4 regions of the Paenibacillus sp. NPDC101420 genome follow, and region 4 is predicted to be linked to each of the others. Evidence: predicted binding sites of a transcription regulator. Region 4 holds the regulator's gene; each other region holds the start of a gene.
What was found. Region 4 encodes Rex, which represses fermentation and respiration genes when NADH is low (regulators of the CRP and FNR family bind a similar motif). Its sites were predicted from a motif close to TTGTGAAATATTTCACAA; they were not measured.

Region 1 (4,459 bases), on a different contig from region 4:
TTGAAGACCAGAATAAGGGATGGGATCAACAGGCACAGACCGCCGATAAACACAACAACTAACGCTAAGCCCATTGCTGGTGAAGTTGCACTGCTCTGAATCGTGATATACGGATCGAGAATATAAGGGTATTGCCCAATTCCATATGCGAAAAAGGCACAGAAAAATTGCAGCATGATGCATATGAAAGCTAATCCGTAACGGCGTCCGTTATATAAGAGCCACATCGCGATCATGAAGAAAGCAACGGAAAGTGCCAAGAGCCACCATAAATCCATCATATTTTGAAAATGCCGCTCATTGTGTTGACCCAAATAGATAAATGCTGTCAGTGCGAGAATTATAGTCGGTGTGCTCCAAAACAGGGCGTAGTTCCGCATCAGCTTCAACGCGGAATGATCCTCTGCACGAGATGCGTAAAAAGTCAGAAATGAGCCGCTTATGAACAAAACGGACACGATTGCCAGTCCAACGATGCTCCACGATAACGGATTGGTAAACAGCGCCCAGTAATCCAGAGAAACCGTCTCAGCCTGCTTCACAATAAAGCCGCCTTCAGACAAAGTAAGTGCCACTGACAACGAAGCCGGAATAAGCAGACCTGTAGCTCCGTACAAAAAAAGATATACTATGTTTTTCTTGGAACCATAATTTTCAAAAGCGTAGAACGAACCGCGAATCGCAAGAAGAATAACTGCAATACTTCCCGGAACAAGCAGCGCAGAGCCATAATAATAGGCCGTATCCGGAAAAAATCCGACGATGCCAATATAGAAAAAGATAAAAAATACATTTGTAATCTCCCAAACGGGTGATAAATATCGGGAAATCAGACGATTAATGAGATGATCCTGCTTCGTCAAACGGGCATAAAAGGCGAAGAATCCTGCTCCGAAATCAATGGAAGCTATAATTAAATAGCCGTACAAGAACAGCCAGAGCACCGAGATGCCAATTATTTCGTAACTCATCATTCAGTGCCCCCCTTTTCCACAGATTGATTAGGATGTTCCTTCATCCATTTCTCCATCTCAGCTTCTGCCGGATTATTGTTGAACAAACGTCTTAGCACGATTACACACATACTGCCGAGTACGATGTACAAGAGTAATAAGGCGAAGAATATAATTCTTACATTCGGTGAAGTCGTGGCAGCCTCCTCTACACGCATATATCCGCGGATAATCCACGGCTGTCGCCCAACCTCTGCATAAAACCAGCCCAGCTCTACAGCTAGAAAAGCGAGCGGTGCGATCAGTGCGATGATGCCAAGCATCCACTTGTTAAGCACATTGCGTTTTTTCCAGAACACAAACAGGAAGTACAGGACTGAAATCGCGAGCAGAGCAAATCCGATTCCAGCCATTAAATCAAACAGATAGTGAACAAGAAGCGGTGGCCATTCTTCCTTGGGGAATTCCTCCAGCCCCGTTACCTCCGCATTAAAGTCTCCAAAGGCCAGGAAGCTGAGCACTTTCGGCAAATGAAGAGCCCCTATCACTTCATGCTCTGCATTCAGCCATCCCATTAGAACCAAGTCCACACCGCTACCCGTCTCAAAATGCCACTCTGCCGCTGCAAGCTTCTCTGGCTGATGCTCGGCCAAAAACTTGGCGGACACATCACCAGCTAATGTGTTCAGCAAGCTGAACAGCAAAACGACCGCCATCATGAGATTCAAGGATTTTTTGTGGTATGCGGACACTCCTTTTCTCAGCATCGCAAAGGCTGCAATCCCGGCTAACAAGGCAGCTCCTGTCAAATAGGCCGAGCTTAATACATGGAATACCTTGGAGAACGTCGCCGTATTCAGCATCGCTTGCACCGGGTCAATCGCTGTGAATTGGCCCGCTTCCATGACAAAGCCTCCAGGCTGGTTCATGAATCCGTTCACCGTCGTAATAAAAACGGCAGACATGCCTGCCCCGGCGACAATCGGAATCGTCAACAGCCAATGGATATACGGATTTTTAAACCGATCCCACGTATACAAATAAATGCCCAGGAAGATGGCCTCAAAAAAGAACGCGAACACTTCCATGAATAACGGAAGTGCAATAACATTCCCAGCCAGTTTCATAAAATTCGGCCATACCAAGGCTAATTGCAGTGATATGGCTGTACCGGTCACGACACCAACCGCTACAGAAATGACAAATCCCCGAGACCATCTCTTTGCCATAAGTGTATAATGGGGATCCTTTTTGCGGATCCCGATGAACTCTGCAATAGCGATCATTAGCGGTATACCGACGCCAATCGTCGCAAAAATAACGTGGAACCCGAGAGTCAAGCCTGTCACCAGCCTGCTCCATAGCACCGTATCAATTGCCATTCTTTACTGCTCCCTTCAAACGCTGTTCATTTTTCGTCATAACTTGATGCTTATGATTAGGCCGGCTAATTCTTGGGCTGCATTCAATATCAGGTTTAGCAGGGCTCAGCGACATCGTTGCCTGTTCGTTTTAGTATGACGTTCCTCGTTCTTTGCTATGTAAAAAGAGAAAAATTTCACAAAGCAAGAGTTGGCGAGCCTGATTTACCTGATACTGAGCAGTCAAATTAATAACGTGACCTAATGATTAAAATCATCTTATCTTAAATTGCAAGTAATTCAATCACAGATATCTCTTAATCCCTAAATGTTCAAGAAAGGGTCAAATCTTTCTGACAACTCAGTGAATAACATAAAAAGAACCCAAAAGAGCTATTGATTCAATAGCGTATATATGATTTCACAAGTCTCCTCCTACTTCGATGTTAGAAAAAAACAATATTTCCTCATTTTAACCTCTAATATATACCCCCTTCTGCAACAAAAAAAACACTGACTCAAATCATCAGTGTTTTTGAATTAAAGCTAATGTCATCTTCGTCATGACAAATCTTTCTCCATTTCATATTGCTCGATGTATACGTCAAGACCAACACTTTGAAGGAAACGTATAGAATTTGTATCTCTTTTGTCTACATTATTGACGGTGATGATAGAATGTCTCTCTCCCATCCAATGAAATAAGGAACGCCCAAATCCCTGGTTTCTTTCTTCTCGCAAAATACCGAACTGTACAACTGCTCCATTGGCCGATTTTATTACCGCGTATCCACAAATCTTATTCTCTTCCCTTATCGTGACCACATCGTATAAATGCGGATTTCGTAAAATTGCATGAACAGATTGTTCCCAAGAAGGTTCAAAATTCCAATAAGAATGTACCGATGTCCAATCGAATTCTTCCAGTCGAACCATTGTAATGAATGTATGTCTATGATCGTCCGGAAGGGTGACATCAATACGCCCCTTGAAACAAGCCAATTCTCTATGGATTTGAAATCCTATGGCGGTATACGCTTTTATAGCTTTATCATTCGTTTGAATCACTTCAAGCAAACACTTTTGAATATGAGCTTCTTTAAGGATGGGAAGAGCATGACGATAAATTTGTTCGACTAGCCGTCTCCCTCTATATAAAGGAACGACTCCTGTACCAGTATTAAATGCAGTACTTTCGCCGTTACGATCCCCGATGCCATGCATAACAAATGCAACCAGCTTCTCTTGATCAAAAGCACCAAACGACATCTGATAATTTACTCCCGCACCTGCAAATTTATCAGCTAAATACTCCGAAGAAACATGAAATGGAATTACATAATCGGAGAAGGCTTCGTTAAAGCAAGTTGTAAACTCTTGTAATTCAAGATCCTTAACACTTTTGATCAACATGTAGTTTTTTTCTCCTTTTCTTTTGGTACTAAGTTCTTAATCATCAGCCAATCTCCAATTCATCATTTAGTACGGCCATAGAAAAAAGAATACCCATCTGACTTTCCAAGCTTAGTCGTCTCCGTTCCGTCCACTATCTTGACCGCCTTCAGTAACGATATAATTTGTGTATTCATGAGCTTTGCATCAAATTTGCCCATCTCTCTATCTTCACTATCCACGAGCAGATAGTCGGGCATTGGAATGAAGCCAATCACCGGTATCCCTGCTTCAAACAAAGGCTGACTCTCTCCAAACTCAAACTTGTTATGTCCACGTAATAATACAGTACGTGTGCCGTCGGTGTTTTCAATAGCCTTCAGCCAAATGGCCGCCATCATTTCATTGCCCGCATAGGTATATTCTGTACTTATTTTTCCAGTTGGTCTATAGTGACCCGTATCATCGTCCTTCCACTCCATACTGCCTAAATGCTCAACCGTAATTCCAGCTACAGCTTTTATATGGCCTTTCTTGCCATCCCAGAGCTCTCGATGCCCCTCCATCCAAGTGGAAGTCGCCTGAGAAGATCCTTTGAAATCAGGTAATCTAAAATGGCCTGTCACAAAAGCGAAAATCATCGTACGTTCCGGCTGCTCCTGCTGTAAGTAACGAATCATGGACAGCATGCCCACAGCACCATTTTCCTCCACCACATTTATCCCATCCGTATGGGTATTTATGATAATCGCT
Region 2 (4,459 bases), on a different contig from region 4:
TTGACCGTATCATTCAAGCCGCTGCTACGGTTCGTCCTGCAGTAGTAAGTATTATCAATCATAAAGAAGATAATAAAGAATTGAACATTCTGGATGAGTCAGCATTAGGCTCTGGAGTGATTTATAAAAAGGTAGATAATAAAGCATTTATCATTACTAATAACCATGTCATCGAAGACTCTAGCAATCTTGAAGTCGTAACAGTAGATGGCGAGACACGTAAAGCTACACTCGTTGGAACGGATAAAGTGAGTGACATTGCGGTGCTTTCTATTGATGCCAAGGGTATCAATACAATCGCAGAGCTCGGGGATTCCTCGAAGCTTCGTTTAGGTGAAACGGTCATTGCCATCGGAAACCCGTTGGGACTTGGTGACACATTGACTTCAGGTATTGTCAGCTATACTGAACGGAAGGTTCCCGTATCCTTGAATCAGGACGGCGTATATGATTGGGAGCAAGAGGTCATTCAGACCGATGCAGCAATTAATGAAGGCAATAGCGGCGGGGCGCTTGTGGATTTGGATGGTAAAGTCATCGGTATTAACACGATGAAAATCTCCGATGCAGGTGTAGAAGGGCTGGGTTTTGCTATTCCAGCTAACCATGTGATAGATACCGCTAATGAACTGGCTGAGAAAGGGCGGATTGCCCGTTCCTACTTAGGCGTATATTCGGTAGATTTAAACAATCCTTACATTCCTCTCGCAGAGGACCAACGCAAGGAACTGAACCTACCGAACAATGTTAAGGATGGGGTTGTCGTTCTGGATGCTGTTGGACCTGCACAAGAAGCGGGAATACAGTTTAATGATGTAATTACGAAATTTAATGATGAACCTATTACATCCACGCTTTCCCTTCGCAAGTATTTATATAATCAGACGAAGATTGGTGAGGATCTGAAGATTACCTATTATCGAAATGGGAAAGTCAATCAGACCACAGTAAAACTTCTTGAAAAACCAGAGGAATAATATGCTGGAAGTCGGCATATAATGATATAGCAGTAATGACAAGTAGAGCGGACTACCCCTTCGGTTGAGAAGGTAGAGCTTCCTGAAATAGCGATACTCTGTATCGCTATCGGGGATCTATTTCTTCTAAAGTTTTGATAAATATGGCAATTATAAGCTGATTTAATCAATTTTGGGCTGACTGGCAACCCTTACATTGGAAGGTAATACTTATTAGGGTAGAAACGGATATATACGGATGCCAGCTTGCCTTTGCTAATCAGGTGTGGTAATATGATATCAATCATACATTTAGTCCCTAATTTTCGCATTGAAAAGGGCTGTTATATTCGGTAATACAACCTTTTTCAATGTGTGAATTTTTTCTTTGTTTGAAGATAAAAAGAACATATTAATTTAAATTTGTGGAGGTAACACACATGCAAACAGGTACAGTTAAATGGTTCAACGCAGAAAAAGGATTCGGATTTATCGAAGTTGAAGGCGGAAGCGACGTATTCGTTCACTTCAGCGCAATCACTGGCGACGGCTTCAAAACTTTGGACGAAGGCCAACGCGTTGAATTCAACGTTGTTCAAGGCAACCGTGGACCACAAGCCGAAAACGTTGTAAAACTGTAATAATAGAAGAAACCGTCCCAGCTTGTGAAAGTTGGGACGGTCTTTTTATATCTAGTTAGTCACTATTGACTTACAGGATGGGAGGAACGGCAATGAACTACCGGAAGAAACCTTTGGAAGAAATACCGGAAGAAAATACCGCGATTTGGGCGTGTACCAATGATGGATGCAACGGATGGATGAGGGATAATTTCGCATTTGAACATGCGCCTTCTTGCCGTCTATGTGACTCTCCAATGGTTCGCAGCACGAAGATGCTACCACAATTGCTTAATTCGAATGGCGATCTCAAATCGCTGAAGAAGGGTATTTCCATTACCTAACCAATGCCTTTATGAGTCAAGCTTGTTATAGAACAGTGAACAACTTCAAGACGGTCAAACCGTCTTATTTTTTTTGCTTTTTTTAAGGTAAATTGTGATTTTTGTCACAAATCATTTGAATTTCACCGTTAAAAGCACCCCTTTGTGTGACATTTATCACAAAAGCGCGTCTAAATTTTTGACACAATATAGTTAACGAAAAGGGGAGAAGGAAGGGAAAAATATGGATACAGTAATGCTGTCGCGTATACAATTTGCGTCGACGACAATATTCCACTATTTCTTTGTACCGGTATCAATCGGACTAGCGCTCTTGATTGCGATCATGGAGACCATGTACGTTAGAAAAGGCAATGAAGAGTACAAAAGAATGGCACAGTTCTGGGGAAAGCTGTTTCTCATCAACTTTGCAGTAGGGGTAGTTACAGGTATTTTGCAGGAATTTCAGTTCGGGATGAACTGGTCTGATTATTCACGTTTTGTGGGTGATGTCTTCGGGGCTCCGCTTGCAGTTGAAGCATTGGCAGCCTTTTTTCTGGAGTCTACTTTTATTGGGATCTGGATATTCGGCTGGGACAAAGTGTCCAAAAGAGTGCACTTGTTATCCATCTGGCTGGTAGCATTCGGTACGATGTTATCCGCTTTCTGGATTCTAGCAGCGAACTCCTTTATGCAGCATCCTGTGGGCTTTGCGATAAATAATGGACGGGCAGAAATGAATGATTTCTTCGCGCTCATTACGAACGGACAATTGCTGGTTGAATTCCCGCACACGGTTCTTGCTGCGTATGCAACAGGCGCCTTCCTCGTAACGGGTATTAGTGCGTATAAGATATTGAAGAAACAAGATGTATCTTTCTTTAAGAAATCTTTTCAAATTGCAGCAATCGTAGGTATCATTTCTTCTATTGGTGTAGCCGTGGCAGGCCATGCGCAAGCACAGTATTTGGTTGAGACTCAACCTATGAAGATGGCGGCTTCTGAAGGACTGTGGGGTAAGAGTGGTGACCCAGCACCTTGGACCGTATGGGCTAACATTGATCCTGACAAGCAGGAAAGTACTGGAGAATTTCAAATTCCGTATATGCTAAGCTTCCTTTCATACAGTAAATTTTCCGGTGAAGTTAAAGGTATGCTTGAGCTGCAAGCTGAGTATGAGCAAACTTATGGCCCCGGTGACTATATCCCGCCAGTACGTACGACATTCTGGAGTTTCCGGATCATGGTTCTAGCAGGAACGTTAATGATCGTAATGGGTATGTACGCAATGTATTTAATGTGGCGCAAAAAGATGGACCGTCCAAACACTTGGTTTATGCGGTTTATGTTATGGGGAATACTGCTTCCTCCAATCGCGAATACAGCAGGTTGGGTCATGACCGAATTCGGGCGTCAGCCATGGACGGTATTCGGATTGATGACAACGGAAGACAGTGTGTCGCCTAACATTACAAGTGGTCAGGTTCTATTCTCTGTTATTTCTTTTACAGCGATTTACGCCATTCTCGGATTAGTTCTAATTGGTTTGTTTATGAAAGTGATTAAAAAAGGTCCTTATGCGATGGATAACGATCACGGGGATTCGCATGATCCATATAACGAGGAGGGCGCCCAATGATGTCTCTTAATGAATTGTGGTTTGTGCTCATTGCAGTTCTGTTTATAGGGTTCTTCTTCCTGGAGGGTTTCGATTTCGGCGTAGGGATGGAAACACAAATTCTCGCTAAGAATGACACTGAGCGCCGGATTCTGATTAACTCGATCGGACCCTTCTGGGATGGAAACGAGGTATGGTTAATTACTGCTGCGGGTGCAATGTTTGCGGCTTTCCCTGAGTGGTATGCAACATTATTTAGTGGATTTTACATTCCCTTTGTCTTTGCTTTATTAGCTTTGATTGCACGTGGTGTTGCTTTTGAATTTAGAGGTAAACGGGATTCCGTAGCTTGGAAAAAAACTTGGGATGTGTGTATCTTTTTCGGCAGCTTCCTCCCACCGTTCCTCCTAGCTGTGGTGTTCGCCAGCTTCATCAAAGGTTTGCCGATTGATGGGGATATGCAAATGTACGCAAGTTTTACAGATATCGTAAATGTGTATACCGTAGTAGCTGGTGTGACTGTTGTCCTTCTTTGTTTGGTACATGGTCTCATGTTCACAACGTTGCGTACAGTGGGAGATCTACAGGCTCGCGCTCGAAAAATGGCGCAAAGATTGCTTTTGCCACTTGGGGCTTTATTGCTTGCTTTCGTGGTAATGACTTATTATATGACTGATATTTTCGAACAACGTGGTTTAGTTCTTATGATTATAGTAGCGCTGGGAATTATCGCGTTCATATTATCGGGTTATTTCATGACGAAGAAGAAGGATGGCTATGCTTTTGGAATGACAGGAGCGGTAATAGCATTGTCCGTAACTTCTATCTTTGTAGGATTGTTCCCACGTGTTATGATTAGTTCAATCGATCAAGCCTTTAATTTGACAATTACCAATGCGGCTTCGGGACATTACTCTTTAAAGGTAATGACGATTGTGGCAC
Region 3 (4,459 bases), 280 kb from region 4:
ACCTTATTTGAAGGATTCAAAGGGACAGCGGACGTATATGCAGGCTTATGTGCAATAAAATGAGTTAAAAAAGCACCTTTGTAGGCAAAGGTGCTTTTTTGCGTTTACGTTGCATGTACAACAATCTCCAATTTCGTTCAAAAATAAGATACAATTTCCGTGCGTACAATCACAAGTCAAAGTTCCTTTCAGGGTTAAGGTGAAGAAGTGGATAAGATTTATTCAGAACCTAATCCCATAACCCAAGGAGGAGCTATAATGGAAACTAAACAACTTAATGATAGTATTTCGGATTCGAAGCAAGCACAATCGGTACAAGCTGGTTTTACCCCAGATGCACTAGTGAGGGATATTGTATTACAGTTCCCTAAAGCGGCAGATTATTTCAAAGCAAAACGGATTGATTTCTGTTGCGGTGGAGCTAAACCTCTTGCTGAAGCAGCTGCTGAGCGTGGTCTGGATCACGAGATAATCATCGGCTATCTAAACAAGCTGTTCGAAGAGTATCCAGTACCCCAAGAGGAAATCGCTTGGAATACTGCACCTTCAGAAGAGTTAATTGACCATATTATTAACAAACACCACCGTTATCTTCGTGAAGAGCTACCCCTCATTAGCCAAAATGTAACTAAGGTATATCGAGTGCATGGCGGAGATTCTCCCCATTTGGTGGAGTTATATAACTTGTTCAACATACTTAAGGAAGATTTACTTGAGCATACGGCTAAAGAAGAAGAAGATGAGTTTCCTAAGCTGTTGACATACGCTGCTAATCCTAGTGAAGAAGGCCTGACATCGCTTCGTGAGTCATTGTCTGAGCTGGAGAGTGAGCATGATGGTGCGGGCGATATTTTGAGGAAAATACGTAGTATTACAGATGATTTCACTCCACCGGCGCATGCTTGCACGACCTATCGATTGACATATGCCCGGCTGGAAGAGCTGGAGAGTATGACTTTTGAACACGTACATTTGGAGAATAATATATTGTTCCCTAGGTTTCAGTGAAGATGAATAGTGTGCTAAAGAGTCCCTTAGGGGGCTTTTTTTATAGGGAATTATAGAATGTAAAGAAATGCGGATAACTCCGTTGAAAAAGATAGAAGAAATGATCGTAAAAAATATGGGTAAGATCGATTGATGGATAGATGGATGGCAGGCAGGCAGGCAGGCAGGCAGGCAGGCGGAAGGATTGCTTAAAAGCGGACTACGAGATAGGGCCGAATGAGCAAAAAGAAGGGGATAAATCCCCCAGAATATGCGAAATGAAGCCGGATGAGCAGAAAGAGGGGGATAAATCCCCCAGAATATGCGAAATGACGCCGAATGAGCAGAAAGAAGGGGATAAATCCCCCAGAATATGTGAAATGGCGCCGGATGAGCAGAAAGAGGGGGATAGAGGTTAGCTTTTTAAAAAGTTTTTGTCAATTTTAGAAGTAAGCTTGTTATTACTTATTTGAGAACATGGCTTGTTTAAGTTATCCTTAAAAAGACAGAATACATAACTTTACAAGCCTGAGACGCTATATGGTCATTAGGCGGGACAAGGCGGTGCCAGGATGCCCATGCGATCTTTGTGGAAATTGATGCTAGGATTAGTCATTATATTCATAATAGGTGGATGCTCTACTAACAATGACGGCAATAGTAATGCTAATAATGGTGTGGCAGGATCAGAGGGACCGACAATATCGATAAGGGTTGGTGATAATGAACTGCTTACTAAACCATCAGATAGGTTACTTAGTGGGAGTTATAGAAATGGAATATCGATCATGGAGCTACTGAAAGGTAGTAATGTTGCCACATTTGCTGAGGATAACTCAAGCATTGTTTCGGTAAAGGATTTTTCGCTAGAGGCGGGAATGGTTTGGGAGCTTCAGATGGGCGGTCAAATCATTGGGAATGCGGATTGGAATAATACTGTAGGGTATGATTCACAGCTAGTCTTCACCGCGAAGTCGAAGGACCATCAAGCACCACTTCAAACTGTAAGGCTGACCTTGAACGGTGGAAGTGTTGAAGTAGACTTGCATCATACGTATATTATGTTATTTGAAGAGGATTTAACTGTAAGAGATTTGCTCAAAAGCTGTAGTAGCGTACAGTTGGCCGATGACAATAAAAAGGTGCTTTCCGTCGACGATTATACTCCTCTTAGTAATGAAGAATGGAAGCTGAAGGTGAACGGAAAACAACTGCTCGATGATGGAATGGATATGAAGCTCAGGGCTCAAGATGAATTGGAGATTTTATTGACTTTACGCTAAAAAAACGTACATTAAGCCAGATCAACGGTTGTTCAGAATCGTTAATCTGGCTTTTTATGTGGAAAAGATATCTAACAATTATCAGTACACTAAAGTGTGAAAATATTCACAATTGAAGTGACTGCAATCACAATGACGACTTGAATTTGAACCGTATAATTCCAATATGTAGAAGAGAAATTGATCAGGTATTCATAAGCTTGAGGAGGCACCTAACCATGACAACGATAAGAGAAAAACTAGTATTAGTCGGCAACGGTATGGCAGGCATAGGTACGATTGAGCAGATATTGAAGCTGGGTGGAGCTTATGACATCACGGTTTTTGGAAGTGAACCTCATCCCAATTACAATCGGATCATGTTGTCTTATGTTCTTGAAGGAAGTAAGACCCTTAATGATATCATCCTAAACGACTGGAATTGGTATGAAGACAATAATATAACTCTACACACGGGAACAATGGTGACACGAATTGATGAAGGCTCGAAGCAAGTTGTTACGGATAGTGGGATGCTAGTCCCCTACGACAAGGTAATTATTGCGACAGGCTCGAATTCGTTTATTTTACCTGTACCTGGCAGTGATAAAGAGGGCGTTGTAGGATTCCGGGATATTTCAGACTGTGATGCGATGCTGGCAGCGGCCAAACAATACAACAAAGCAGCTGTCATCGGCGGGGGTTTGCTTGGGTTGGAAGCGGCAAAAGGTCTTGTGAACCTTGGCATGGATGTTACCGTAGTTCATTTGATGGAAGATCTGATGGAGCGTCAGCTTGATCGGAATGCCTCCTCTATGCTGCAAGCTGAGCTGGAGCGTCAAGGCGTGAAATTTGCTATGGGCAAACAAACGGTAGAATTGAGCGGGGAACAGAGAGTAAGTGGATTGTGTTTTAGTGATGGCAGTACGCTTGCTGCAGATTTTGTGGTAATGGCTGTTGGAATCAAACCGAACGTGACATTGGCAAAAGATAGCGGAATCTCCGTAAATCGTGGGATCGTGGTGGATGATTATTTGCAAACTTCCATGCAGAATGTATATTCCATCGGCGAATGTGCTGAGCATCGCGGTATGTGTTACGGACTGGTGGCTCCACTATTTGAACAAGGCATGGTTCTAGCTAAACATTTATGTGGTAGCGATACCAAGCCTTATGAAGGTTCGATTGTTTCCACGAAGCTTAAAATTTCTGGGGTGGATGTATTTTCTGCAGGTGAGTTTTTGGATTGTCCTGAACACACTGTGATTTCAAGCAAAGATGAATGGAAGAGAACTTATAAGAAAATTTTGCTCAAAAATAATGTGATTGTCGGTGCGGTTTTGTTCGGTGATGTAACGGAGTCCGCGAATCTGCAAAAGCTAGTAAAACAAGGCGCGGTAATGACCGATGAGATTTATACGGAGGTTATGGGAACAGGCTGCTGCGGTGGCGGAGCTAAGAAGAGCACATCCGTAGAAGCTATGGCGGACGAAGAAATTGTCTGCGGCTGTAATGGTGTAACTAAAAAAGCGATCGTAGATGCTGTCACTGAACATGGTTTTACTACTGTGGATGAGATCAAAGCATGCACTGGCGCTACTCGCTCTTGTGGTGGTTGTAAACCCGTAGTAGAACAAATCCTGCAATTTGTCTTAGGTGACAGTTTCCAGCAAGCTGCTAAGCAAGGTATTTGTGGGTGCACAACGCTTAGCCGTGATGAAATTGTTGCTGAAATTACAGCTAAAGGTCTTAAAACAACAAAAGAGGTCATGAATGTACTCGGTTGGAAACAAGAGGAAGGCTGCTCCAAGTGTCGTCCGGCGATTAACTATTATCTAGGGATGATGAACCCTGATACCCATCAAGATGAGAAAGAATCCCGATTTGTAAATGAAAGAATGGGTGCCAATATTCAAAAAGATGGAACCTACACCGTGATACCACGCATGTATGGTGGGGTAACTACGCCGGAGGATTTGAAGAAAATCGCCGACGTCTCCCTTAAATATGACGTGAAAGTAGTGAAGGTAACTGGAGGGCAACGCCTGGATCTAATCGGTGTGAAGAAGGAAGATTTGCCTAAGGTATGGGAAGAGCTGGATATGCCTTCAGGCTACGGTTATGCCAAATCCCTGCGTACGGTTAAGACTTGTGTGGGCTCCCAGTTCTGCCGCTTTGGCACACAAGATTCGCTGGGAATGGGCGCGCTC
Region 4 (4,459 bases):
TATAAGGCTACGCATTTTCGCTTCAGAGGTCCCTTTACTTAGTTCTTCAGCATATACTGCGTCGGTTCCTTCAGCAAACTTCCCGTCTACAGTAAAACGTACCCAAACCATCAACTCGGTCCCGGCTTCATTCTTCCCTGTTAAGACCCAGTACACCGCATTTTCATCCCACACGGATTTCTGCGCTTTGGTTACCTCTGTCAGACCAGCACTGGTTTTAGCGACATCCTTAGCGATATCTCGCTCGTTCCATTGATCTTTCATAATATAAGCATAGAACTGGATAAGTCCAAACAGAAGGAGCAGAATCAGAACTGACCCCAGGAGGATCCATTTTTTCCTTTTCTTCAAGGTACAGCTCCCTTTCTAGTAATATATCTTTTTTGATTATATAACACACCTGTGTGTTTATCCAAAGTTTCATATCCAATTCAATGATCTAATTATCAGAAACACAAAAGGCTGTAACTTTGCAATCGCAGAAAGTCACAGCCTTTCAGTTATTCGTTATGATCTTAGACTACCGTTTAAGCAGTCCATCAAATGATTCTTGCGCCTTACGACGGATTGCTTCCTCATCTAGCGTTACACATTCTCCATGTTTTACAACCTGTTTACCATTCACCCATACATGCTCAACATCCTTGGCACTGGCAGAGTATACAGCATGAGACAACAGATCTGTGTGTGGTAGCAAATGCGGCTGGTCTATATCAATCGCGATAAAGTCCGCTTTCATGCCAACAGCGAGTCTACCCACATCATTTAAAAAGATAGACTTTGCGCCATACTCTGTAGCTATACGCAGCGCTTCCGGAGCTGGAACAGCCGTCGGATCACCACTTACACCTTTATGGATGAGGGCTGCAAGACGCATCTCTTCAAACATATCCAGGTTATTATTGCTTGCCGCACCATCTGTACCCAGTGATACCTTCACACCAGCCTTTAGAAGATCCGTAACCCGAGCCACTCCACTAGCCAGTTTCAGATTACTTCCTGGGTTATGAGACACGCCTACATCATGACGAGCCAGTATCTCGATCTCTTCATCATTCAAATGAACGCCATGTGCAACAATAGACGGACGTGTGAACATTCCAAGCTTCTCTAAATGCGCTACAGGCCGAAGTCCGTAATCCACCACATTCTGCTCCACTTCGCGTTTGGTCTCGGACATATGGGTATGCATCGGTAAATCCAAATCATGTGCCGCTTGAACAAACTTAACAAAGAAGTCCGGTGGGCAAGTATATGGGGCGTGTGGCGAGATCATCGTCGTAATTCTACCATCAGCCTTACCATGCCAATTTCGTGCAAAAGAAATCGCTTCCGCAAGCTTGTGATTTTGTACTTCCTCTGGGCATAATCCGATTACGCCTCTCATCAGTACAGAACGAATGCCTGATAATTCGACTACCTCTGCTACTCGATCCATATGATCATACATATCCAAGAAGGTTGTAGTACCACCTTTTAGCATTTCCAGTACCGACAAGGAGGTTCCCCAGTATACATCTTCTCCAGTGAATTTCGCTTCCATCGGCCACATCTTCTCTTGAAGCCACACCTGAAGTGCTAAATCATCTCCATAACCACGAAGCAATGACATTGCCGCATGGCCATGTGTGTTTACCAGACCTGGCATAAACAGCAGACGACTGCCATCAACAACTTGTACATCATCTTCCATTAAAGGCTCTTCTTTTCCTATGTAAGTGATCAAATCATCTTCAATAGTCATATATCCATTCAGAACCGGCTCATCCGTTCCCGGAATAAGAAAACGCCCGCCCTTAATAATCGTTTTACTGCTCTTCATTTCCGGTTTCTTCCTTTCCGTCTTTCAAATAATAAGCAAGGCTTTGCAAATCCGTTGTAAAATCGGCAGCATGAACCCGGATATTCGATGGTGTTTTTAGAATCACTGGTGCAAAATTCAAAATCGCCTCAATGCCAGACTCAATGAGAATATCTGCTACATTCTGCGCTTCTGAATCAGGCACAGTAATGATCCCAATTCGAATACCTTGCTCACGAACCGTCTGACCAAGCTCCTCCATCGGTTGAACGGTAAGAGAGTTAATTTTCCGCCCTACCTTAGGTGCATAGGAGTCAAATATAGCGGTAATCTTCATAGTATCTTTCAGATAAGCATTGTAATTAGATAATGCATGTCCAAGGTTACCGGCACCTACTAAAGCCACATTCAATTGTTGATCCAGCTTCAGAATATGACGGATTTTTTCAATAAGATAAGTTACGTCATACCCGATACCTTTTCTACCAAAGTCTCCAAAATAAGCTAAATCTTTACGAATTTGAGCAGGATTCAAATCAAGTTTTTGTCCTAGTTCTTGTGAGGAAACGGTTAATATTTCACGTTTCTGGAGATCATTCAGGAAACGCAAGTACACAGGAAGTCTGCGAACAACGGCTTCTGATATTTTATCCGATTTCATAATTTACCTCCTAATTTAAGTGATATTCTGTTCAAATCCTATCGAAATTTCTGCACCTCGTCTCAATGAAGAGCGGTATTCTTATACCGCCCTTCATTGTAGAGTGATTAATTAGAGGGAAGACGCCCTTTTCAAGAAACGCCTCCGTCCTCCAACCACTCCGCTATTCGAGGAACCATTTGATCCGTAAGCATATGCTCCATTTTCGGGCCAGGCAACGAATACAGGAAATACTTCCCATAGTGAGATTCGATCACCCTTGTGTCATACACAATAACAATACCCCGATCCTGCGCTGTCCGCACCAGTCTTCCAAATCCTTGCTTAAAGCGGATAACTGCCTGAGGAACAGACAACTTCATGAACGGATTCTTCTTCTGGGCTTGTAATAACTCAGACTTCGCTTCCGCTAGGGGGTGATTCGGCGGTTGAAATGGAAGCCTCACGATAGCCAAGCATGTTAATGCTTCACCCGGAATATCTACACCCTCCCAAAAGCTGCTTGTTCCTAACAGCACAGAGGCTGCACTGTCCTGAAAACGGCGGATCAGCTTACTACGGCTGCCCCCCTCCACGCCTTGACCTAGCACCGTGATCTCTTGTGAGGCTAGAGCCTCTTTCAGAGGATCATAAACCTGGCGTAGCATCTTGTAAGAAGTAAACAGGACAAGCATCCGCCCACGTGTTGTAATAGCTGCTTCTGCTAGTGACTGTACGAGTGTATCGACAAATCGGGCATCGCCTACACTCCCCTTCACACTTGGGAAATCCCGCGGAATAACTAACAGCGCCTGCTCCCGATACTTAAAGGGAGAAGGCAGGAGTGATGTCATCAGACGCCCCTCTTCCGCAGCTTCATTAAGTCCGAGATTATCAATCATAAACTGGAAAGATTTATCCACAGAGAGTGTCGCCGAAGTTAGTACGATACTTTTCTTCTTGTCGAAAAACAGCTCCTTAAGCTGATTACTAACATCAACAGGAACGGCATACAGCTGTAGCGATTTACTGCGATAATTTCCATTCGCCTCCAGCCAATATACTACATTCTCATCATTTAATCCCATAAAAAACCGTACTTGCTCACGTATAGAAGCTAAATCCTTAAATAAGCCGCTAATATCGGTAACTAGGCTATCTGAGGAAGATTGTCCTTCTTGATCTCGCATCTCATTAAGCATTTTATCACCTTTACGGATAATTTCGCTTAATGTCAGATTCATAGTATTCTCTAAAGCAACCAATTCATCCCAATCTTTCGGTTTACGGGTAGGAAGTAGCCGCATGACTAACTGGCCGGCTTCTCCCGCCGCTGCATCGCTGCGTTCCGGCAAGAGGCTGAATAGTTTATCACTAAGCAGATCCCAGGTTTCTTTTACGGTAAGAAGGTCCGGATAGATTCTATCGATCACTCCGCTCCATTCAGAAGCTTCCTCACTGCCTGATGACTGAAGCATTTGGCGAAGTGTAGGAAGTTGGCCATTTCGACTATCCTTATAAAGACGCGATAGTGTATGTGCCACCGTGAAATGCTTCATATGCATGCCTAAATGCTTGCCAGCCACGTCCTCCAGATGATGGGCCTCATCTATTACAAGATGTTCATAAGCCGGAAGTAGTTGATGCCCAGCCTTAACATCTGCGAAAAGCTTAGAGTGGTTCGTAATGACCACGTCTGCAATACCAGCTTCATGCTTAGCCCGATGATAATAACACTTACGGAACCAAGGACACGAGCGACCCAGACAAGAATCGGTATCGCTTGCCACCGTCTCCCAAAAATCTCCGCCACGTCCACTTAGATTGAGCTCTTCGTCATCTCCTGATTCACTTTGTGTCAGCCAAACGATCATCTGAGCCGCAGTAAGCGCATCTTCCCTCGGACTTATAAAGTCTTTTTTATTAATTTTATGTTCGAACTTACGAAGACACAAATAATGCCCTCTGCCCTTAAAAATTGCAGCTTTAAATGGAAAAGGAACTACCTGCGTTAACAA

Region 1: ACQKMP_RS25190 (cytochrome ubiquinol oxidase subunit I) is a predicted target of Rex. The motif match lies at 2,500-2,517, and genes of this name have one in related genera.
Region 2: ACQKMP_RS15555 (cytochrome ubiquinol oxidase subunit I) is a predicted target of Rex. The motif match lies at 2,013-2,030, and genes of this name have one in related genera.
Region 3: nirB (nitrite reductase large subunit NirB) is a predicted target of Rex. The motif match lies at 2,365-2,382, and genes of this name have one in related genera.

The regions. Positions count from the first base shown of each region.
Region 1 covers NZ_JBNNSE010000007.1:160,585-165,043, reverse strand. Annotated here, with positions in the region: gene ACQKMP_RS25195 (cytochrome d ubiquinol oxidase subunit II) at 1-974, opposite strand, end outside; gene ACQKMP_RS25190 (cytochrome ubiquinol oxidase subunit I) at 971-2,335, opposite strand; gene ACQKMP_RS25185 (GNAT family N-acetyltransferase) at 2,876-3,727, opposite strand; gene ACQKMP_RS25180 (hypothetical protein) at 3,790-4,459, opposite strand, start outside.
Region 2 covers NZ_JBNNSE010000003.1:51,635-56,093, forward strand. Annotated here, with positions in the region: gene ACQKMP_RS15540 (S1C family serine protease) at 1-977, shown strand, start outside; gene ACQKMP_RS15545 (cold-shock protein) at 1,397-1,597, shown strand; gene ACQKMP_RS15550 (cold-shock protein) at 1,690-1,920, shown strand; gene ACQKMP_RS15555 (cytochrome ubiquinol oxidase subunit I) at 2,144-3,538, shown strand; gene cydB (cytochrome d ubiquinol oxidase subunit II) at 3,535-4,459, shown strand, end outside.
Region 3 covers NZ_JBNNSE010000002.1:237,349-241,807, forward strand. Annotated here, with positions in the region: gene ACQKMP_RS09840 (hypothetical protein) at 1-58, shown strand, start outside; gene ric (iron-sulfur cluster repair di-iron protein) at 259-1,008, shown strand; gene ACQKMP_RS09850 (hypothetical protein) at 1,560-2,270, shown strand; gene nirB (nitrite reductase large subunit NirB) at 2,489-4,459, shown strand, end outside.
Region 4 covers NZ_JBNNSE010000002.1:514,843-519,301, reverse strand. Annotated here, with positions in the region: gene ACQKMP_RS11170 (DUF5590 domain-containing protein) at 1-351, opposite strand, end outside; gene ACQKMP_RS11165 (amidohydrolase) at 521-1,822, opposite strand; gene ACQKMP_RS11160 (redox-sensing transcriptional repressor Rex) at 1,809-2,462, opposite strand; gene dinG (ATP-dependent DNA helicase DinG) at 2,594-4,459, opposite strand, start outside.